2 regions of the Acinetobacter sp. MD2 genome follow, and region 2 is predicted to be linked to the other one. Evidence: predicted binding sites of a transcription regulator. Region 2 holds the regulator's gene; the other holds the start of a gene.
The links. Region 2 encodes PhoB, which activates phosphate uptake and scavenging genes when phosphate is short. Its sites were predicted from a motif close to TGTCATNAANCTGTCATAA; they were not measured.
Positions count from the first base shown of each region.

Region 1: the regulator PhoB is predicted to act here: its motif matches at 1,981-1,999, upstream of FXN70_RS06160 (inorganic phosphate transporter).

Region 1 is NZ_VTDK01000003.1:234,012-238,093, reverse strand. It holds gene ybaK (Cys-tRNA(Pro) deacylase) at 1-254, shown strand, start outside; gene FXN70_RS06160 (inorganic phosphate transporter) at 295-1,932, opposite strand; gene FXN70_RS06155 (SDR family NAD(P)-dependent oxidoreductase) at 2,272-3,036, opposite strand; gene FXN70_RS06150 (TSUP family transporter) at 3,053-3,844, opposite strand; gene FXN70_RS06145 (PLP-dependent aminotransferase family protein) at 3,958-4,082, shown strand, end outside.
Region 2 is NZ_VTDK01000010.1:37,076-41,157, reverse strand. It holds gene FXN70_RS11395 (DUF445 domain-containing protein) at 1-73, shown strand, start outside; gene FXN70_RS11390 (hypothetical protein) at 262-435, shown strand; gene FXN70_RS11385 (MATE family efflux transporter) at 666-2,030, shown strand; gene phoB (phosphate regulon transcriptional regulator PhoB) at 2,199-2,906, shown strand; gene phoR (phosphate regulon sensor histidine kinase PhoR) at 2,916-4,082, shown strand, end outside.

The DNA.
Region 1 (4,082 bases), on a different contig from region 2:
CCACTGCATTTGGCTGTAAAAAATTGCACATGGCCGACCCAAAAAATGCCGAACGTTTAACGGGTTACTTGGTGGGTGGTATTAGCCCACTTGGGCAAAAAAAGCGGTTAAAAACCGTGGTCGATGCCAGTGCAGAAGCATTGGCAAAAATATATGTCAGTGGTGGGAAACGTGGCTTAGATATTGGCTTAAAACCGCAAGATTTGGCGCAAATTTTAGAAGCGAAATTTATAGATGTGTTAGATGACGCATAAAAAAAGGGATCGAAATGATCCCTTAATACATCAATAACGGTTAAACAAATTTTAAGAACAACCAATATAGACTCGCCGAAATCAGCATAGCACAAGGCAAGGTTAAGACCCAAGCCATTAAAATACTTTTCACGGTTGACCATTGTAAGCCTGATTTGTTGGCTGTCATAGTCCCTGCAACGGCGCTGTTTAAAACATGCGTAGTGCTAACAGGTAAGCCAAATTTATCTGCGGCAATAATAGTTCCCATGGCTACTAATTCGGCAGACATGCCTTGACCATAGGTTAAATGGGTTTTACCAATGCGTTCGCCCACAGTCACAACAATCCGTTTCCAACCCACCATTGTTCCTAAGCCAAGCGCCAAAGCAACGGCAACTTTAACCCATGTTGGAATATATTGGGTTGCTTGATCGAGGTTGCCACGGTAGTCTGAAATAGTCGCTTTTTGTGCTGCATTGAATTGGTCTAAATGATGACCTTTGTCGAGTTGTTTCAAGCTGGTACTGCTTAAATACATGTCATTACGTAAGTTAATGCTGGCTTGTTCTGGGACTTTAGCAATGCTGCCATAACTTGCCACTGCTTCACCAATATGATTCGACAATGCTGCAACCGCAGGAATCACCTCTGGCGTATTTTGATGGTTTTGAATGAATTGTGTCAGTACCGTACGGGCTTTTGACTCTGGCATTGTATCAGGATGAATCGTCAAAATATGCGCTGATTTTTCTGATAATGCCGCGAAAGATTCGACTTGATTGGCATCCATGGTTTTATTGAGTGAATAAGCCAATGGGATAATGCCAATTAAAATGAGCATAATTAAGCCCATACCTTTTTGCCCATCGTTAGAGCCATGCGCGAAGCTAACACCGGTACAGGTTAAGATGAGTAAAGTACGGACTAAAAATGAAGGTGGTGCAGTGCCTTTAGGTGCTTCAAAGACTTCGCTGTTACGTTTTTTAAGCACCAATTTCAATAAAATAAAGGCAACCGCAGCTAAACCAAAGCCAATTAAAGGTGAGAAAAATAACGCTTTCGCCACTTTCATCACTTGTTCTAAGTCAATTCCACTTACACCATTGCCTGCCGAATGGAGTAACTGATTCATCAGTCCTACACCTAAAATAGAACCGATCATACTATGTGAACTAGATGCGGGTATGCCAAAGAACCATGTACCCAAATTCCAAATAATTGCAGCAATGAGCAGGGCAAATACCATAGCAAAGCCTGCACCGCTGTTCACATGTAAAATCAGCTCGACAGGAAGTAAGGCAATAATGCCGTAAGCGACAGCACCACTAGCAGTCAGTACCCCTAAAAAATTAAAAAAGCCTGACCACATCACCGCAACTGGTGCAGGCATAGCGTTGGTATAAATGACGGTCGCAACTGCATTGGCTGTGTCGTGAAAACCATTTACAAATTCAAAACTTAGGGCAATGACCAATGCAAGCCCAAGCATCATAAATGAAAATGCACTCAGTGGTGGTACGTGTGATAAGTCAAATTTGAGTTGCATACCAATATATATCAATGCGCCAAGAACAATAGTTGTAAAAATATATTTGAACCATGTTGGGCTTGGTGCATGGACATTAGTGCTATTTTTGATCGGAGTATATTGGGGAATGGGTGCAGAAGTTGAAACAGCCGAGGCCTGATGATTCATGCGATTGCTGATGTAGTTAAATGAAAGTGGCTAAATACTGAAACTTTAATATGACAGTCCGATGACACTGTCTAATAAAAAATAGGGCTTATATGTGAATTGTTTCTGGTTTTAATCTAATTTTGTTGATGTATTTGGGTGCTAACGGTATTTAAATTGTCATCTTTTTATCATGAAATTGACATATGCATGATGTTTTAGGGAGGAATATGAAACCTTATTTACACCACAACTTTGGCGACATTTTAGCTGTAAAAGTGAGGTTTTTTGTTTTAAGAACACAAAGCAAATAAGGTGGTGCTCACCTCATTTGCTTAGAAAGACATGGAAAGTGTGATATTAGTGAGATGCTGTTGGCGTCACTTTTAATGGGTTAAACGACTGTGACGTTGGCATCAATTCAATTCGATTAATATTGACATGCGCAGGTTGTGACACAATCCACGCCACCGTATTGGCAATGTCCTCAGGTAACAAAGGTGCAGTGTTTTGATATAACTGCTGTGCTTTGTCGGCATTGCCATGAAAACGCACCACTGAAAATTCAGTACCGCCACAAAGCCCCGGCTCAATATTGGTGACACGCACGCCTGTGCCCGCCAAATCTGCACGCAAATTTAAACTAAACTGTGCCACAAAGGCTTTGGTTGCACCATATACATTCCCACCTGGATACGGATAAGTACCTGCGATTGAACCTAAATTAATGATGATGCCAGTTTTCTTTTCGACCATATGTGGCAAGACCAAACGGCTCATGTTCATTAGCCCTTTAATATTGGTGTCGAGCATGGTTTGCCATTCGTCCAAATTGGCTGTGTCGGCAGCATCAAGCCCTAAAGCAAGCCCTGCATTGTTCACCAACACTGAAACATGACTTAAGCTAAATTCAGGCGGCAGTGTGTTTAAGGCTGTTGCTAATTGTTGATGTGATGCTGTGACATCTAAGCATAGCGGGAAAAATGCTGTACCAAGTTCTGCTTGCATCTGCTGTAATTTATCTAAGCGCCGTGCGGCACCAATCACACGATAACCTTGTTGAATCAATGCTTGGCTAATCGCATAGCCAAATCCTGAAGATGCACCTGTAACCAAAGCCAACATAGCGGTTCCTTTTGATTTATAAGACATGAAAAATCAGACTCATCATGAGCAATCCAACACTCATAATTAACACCTTCTGTACAATACGACCATTACTTGTAATGGTGTGTTGGCTACCAAAATGGTTGCCAATAATATTGGCGGCAATCATGGGTAGGCTAATTAAAAACAATAATTTACCTGCCATCACAAATGCAATGAGTGCGCCAAAGTTAGAACAGAAATTAAATATTTTTGCCGTTGCTGAGGCGTTTAATAGGGTAAATTTATTAATTAAAAACAGGGCAATAATAAATAAGCTACCAGTACCTGGGCCAAAAAAACCATCGTAAAAACCAACGCTTACACACACAAGGCTGAGCAGCAATTTAGAGCTTGCAAACTCACCATTCACTCGGTCATTACTTTGGCTGAGTAAACGGCTTTTACAGAGTGTGATGATTAAACCAATCGGTAATAAGCAAATGACTAAAAGGGTCATGATGGTGCTGGGTAAAATTAAAATACATTTTGCACCTAAATATGCCCCAATCAGTGCCATAACTACGCCAAGTGGTACGACTTGCCAAATAATGGCGCGGCTACGCATGAAATTGCGAATGGCGGCTAAAGTTCCGACCATACTGACCAATTTTTCTTGTCCTAATGCGACTTGCGTCGGCACACCTGCCATCATCATGGCAGGAATAAGCAGTAAGCCTGCACCACCTGCAACTGCATCAATATAGCCTGCAATCAGTGCAGCAAAACACAGCAGTAGCACACCCCATAAAAAATGTTGTTCAAGAAGGCTTTGTGCAATAAACACCACAGTCATCCGATAAAAAGTGATTCATCTTTATGCCATGCCTGAACTGGCAAAAGTAGTAACAGCAGACTAGAATGCAATGAAACTGTTTGGGTCACAAAAGATCAACTGTTATGGTCAAGGCATATCAAGCAACAAAGATTCAGCAGGTCATGGATGATATTCTGACCCGTATTGCAACACGTCAGTTATTGGTTGGTAGTAAATTGCCTTCTTTACGTAAATTGGCGCAAAGTTT
Region 2 (4,082 bases):
TGGCGTGGTGGTAGGTGCGTGTATTGGCTTAATTTTAGGGCTGATTCGTGCAGGACTTGAACTGTGGCTATAAGCTACAGCACTATCTACTCTAAGCCATTGTTTGGATATTTTGCATTCACTGTTTAGATATGTTATTCCTCTCATTCAAGAGGAATAACAATATGCCAAGCACAGGTTTGTGCCAATGCCTTTGCAATTTCACAGCAAGGTAATGTCATTGGACTGACTGTTGCAGATCAAACTGCGGTTGCAGCCTGTATGCAGTTTTTAGATGATCATCGTACCTTGGTAGAACCTGCTTGCGGGGCAACGCTATCGGTTTTATATGATCAAAAAATTACATTTTCTCCAACCGACCAAGTTCTCGTGATTGTATGTGGTGGTGCAACTACAAGCATTGCACAATTACATGACTATGCGCGAATGCTATAATTGCACAACCAAACGCTTTAACAAAAATCATCGGCAAAGAATCATGATGCCAAATGCTTTCTCTAATAACTGAATTTGCTCGAAAGCATCGATTTTTAGCCGCACAATATCATTATCCTAATAACAAAAAATTTAGCACAGGTAGATTGGCACTGCATTTACAGCAAGCCAACGTGGCGTTTTTTTAAATGCTTGTAAAATACAATGTAGATAAGGGCATTGAATTAATTATGAAAAAAGGCTTGGTTTTTTCCGAACAACATTTATGGAAAACCTTTTTGGTTTTTGTATTGCCTTTGGTTGCCACCAATATTTTACAAAACCTTTCAGGTACCATTAACAGCATTTTTGTCGGACAGTTTTTAGGCGTCGATGCAATTGCTGCCGTATCCGTGTTTTTCCCCATTTTATTTTGCTTAATGGCATTTGTAATTGGGCTTTCGGCAGGTACTACAATTTTGGTGGGGCAGGCTTGGGGGGCACAAAATATTGAACGCGTACAACAGGTGGTTGGTACAACCCTATTTTTGACTTTCTTCGGTGGTTTAATCATTGCCGCTTTTGGCATTGTCTTTGCTCCACATTTCTTACAAATACTTGGGGTAGATCAAAAAATCCTACCTTTAGCAATTCCGTATATGTGTAGTATGTTGGCAGGTAGCCCCCTGTTATTTGTCTACATTATTTATACTTCAGTGCTGCGAGGCGTTGGCGATAGCATAACGCCATTGGTTGCTTTGCTAATGACCAGTTTATTGGGATTAGTGATTACTCCTGCCTTTATTCAAGGTTATTGGGGATTGCCTAAACTTGGAATTGTCGCTCCTGCGATTGCATCAATTACGGGAAATATTGCAGTACTGATCTTTTTGGCTGTTTATTTAAATTTTAAACAACATCCGCTGCGCCCAAATCGACACTTTTTAAAGCAGTTACGCCTACAACCTCAACTTGCAAAAGCCATTTTAAAATTAGGTATTCCAACCGGCATTCAAATGGTCACCACCTCTTTAGCAGGCTTGGTTGTGGTCAGTTTAGTTAACCAATACGGCGCACATGCCACCGCTGCCTATGGTGCGGTCAATCAAGTACTCAACTATATTCAATTTCCAGCACTTTCTATTGCGATTGCTTCCTCAATTTTTGCAGCGCAAGCCATTGGTGCGAATAAAGCCTACTTACTTGGTAAAGTCCTGCGCACAGCAATGGGCATGAATTTGCTCATTACAGGCAGTTTAATTGTGTTGGCCTACTTATTTTCATGGCACTTAATGGCACTGTTTATTACCGAGCCAAGCGTCATGGCTTTAGGACAGCAATTGCTATTTATCATGCTATGGGCTGTTTTATTTTTTGGTGCGAATGCTATTTTTGCCTCAATTATGCGCGCAAGCGGCACAGTCACTGCCCCAATGCTCATCAACATTGGCTCAATTTTATGTATTGAATTGCCCTGTGCTTACTTGTTTAGTCATTTTTGGGGACTAAAAGGCATTTGGTTTGCTTACGCATTAGCTTTTGTCTGCTTATGTTTGCTACAAGGTGGCTATTATCACTTTGTTTGGAAGAAAAAAAGCATTCACCGTTTGCTATAAAACCAAAAATGAATGGCAGATGTCATATTTTTGTCATTGTCGTATCTGCATTTTGTCACAAATATGCTTTAAAATCGGCCAGTGCCCTTCCACTTGAAATGATATTGTCACAATTAAGCTTTGTAATACTTACATCACAGAACAACACTTTTAACAGGATAAAAGATTGTGAAAGAGGATTATATTTTAATTGTTGACGATGAATTACCCATTCGTGAAATGATCCATACCTCGTTAGATATGGCAGGTTTTCAATGCCTACAAGCAGAAGATGCCAAACAGGCACATCAAACCATTGTTGACCAACGCCCCGCACTCATTTTACTAGACTGGATGTTGCCAGGTGGAACCAGCGGTGTCGATTTATGTCGCCGCTTAAAACGTGATGAAAGTTTATCTGAAATTCCGGTGATTATGCTCACTGCACGCGGCGAAGAAGATCATAAAGTACAAGGCCTAGATGCTGGCGCAGACGATTACATGACGAAGCCATTTTCGACCCGTGAATTGGTGTCGCGTATTAAAGCGGTATTACGTCGTTCCAATGCCCTCAGTGGTGAAAAAACCATTGATGCCAATGGCTTATTGCTTGACCCTGTCAGCCAAAGGGTTAGCTTTTCTGATACAATTTTAGACATGGGCCCAACCGAATATCGTTTACTGGCTTTCTTTATGACGCACCCTGAACGCGCTTACACACGTGCCCAATTACTCGACCAAGTATGGGGTGGTAATGTTTATATTGAAGACCGCACTATTGATGTACATATTCGCCGTTTGCGTAAAGTACTTGAACCTTATGGTGTCGACCGTTTTGTGCAAACCGTGCGTGGCACAGGTTATCGTTTTTCAACCCGTGCAGATGTCTTAGGATAAACCTTTTGTATGTATGAACCTTATCCAACCCCTGAACTTAGCCACGAATATAAAAATTATCGTTATAGTTCACTTTGGCACTATGCCAAACAGGATTTAAGACAACTGTTCTTTTTTATGGTGATTGCAGGATTAGTTGGGTTTGGTATTGGTTACTTTTGGATCTGCATTGCGCTTGCCTGTTTCCTTTTTATTGTCTTGCAACTACGTGCCCTATATTTAGTCAACGCTTGGATTGCCAATCGCCCTTATGACGTACCGCCTAATTTAGATGGTATTTGGGGTGCATTACTGTTTAATATTTACCGTTCACAACGCCAAGAGCGGGTGGTACAAGCCGAAATGGTCGGTTTAATTGACCGTGCGCAATCCTCTTTAATTGCCTTGGCTGAAGCTGTTGTTCTAACCGATGAATTGCAACAAATTGAATGGTGGAATCCCGCTGCTACCCAATTGCTTGGCATTCAAGAGCTTGATCGTGGGCGCAACTTATTGGGTATTTTGCGTCAGCCTGCTTTTATTGATTATTTTCATCATTTAGAACAACATCCCGATGGTATTAAGCTCAAACTGTCGCTCGAAGAAGAACGCTATGTGCAAATTAAACTGACCCGTTTTGGTACAGAAAGTCGTTTACTGCTCGCCTACGATGTCACACGCATGCACAACCTAGAACAAATGCGTAAAGATTTTGTTGATAACATCTCGCACGAGTTACGTACACCACTTACAGTACTCAGTGGTTATTTGGAAATGTTCACCGATCAAGATGATTTTAATCCACGTTGGAAACGTCCTTTCGAGCAAATGCAAGCACAAACGAAGCGTATGAATGCTTTGGTGAATGATTTGTTATTGTTATCTCGACTTGAAAATGACAAAACCATTGCCAAAAACCAAATTGTAGATATGCGCGGTTTAATGAATCAACTATTTGATGATGCACAAGCCTACAACTCAGAATATGGACATCAACTCAATTTAGACATCGACAGTCATTGTGACTTAATTGGCTCGGATATCGAATTAGCCAGTGCTTTTGGCAACTTAATTACCAATGCAATTAAATATACCCCTAAGGAAAGTGGTGCAATTACCATTGGTTGGCATGACGACCAAACCCATGGCTATTTTACTGTAGAAGATAATGGCATTGGGATTGACCCCAAACATTTA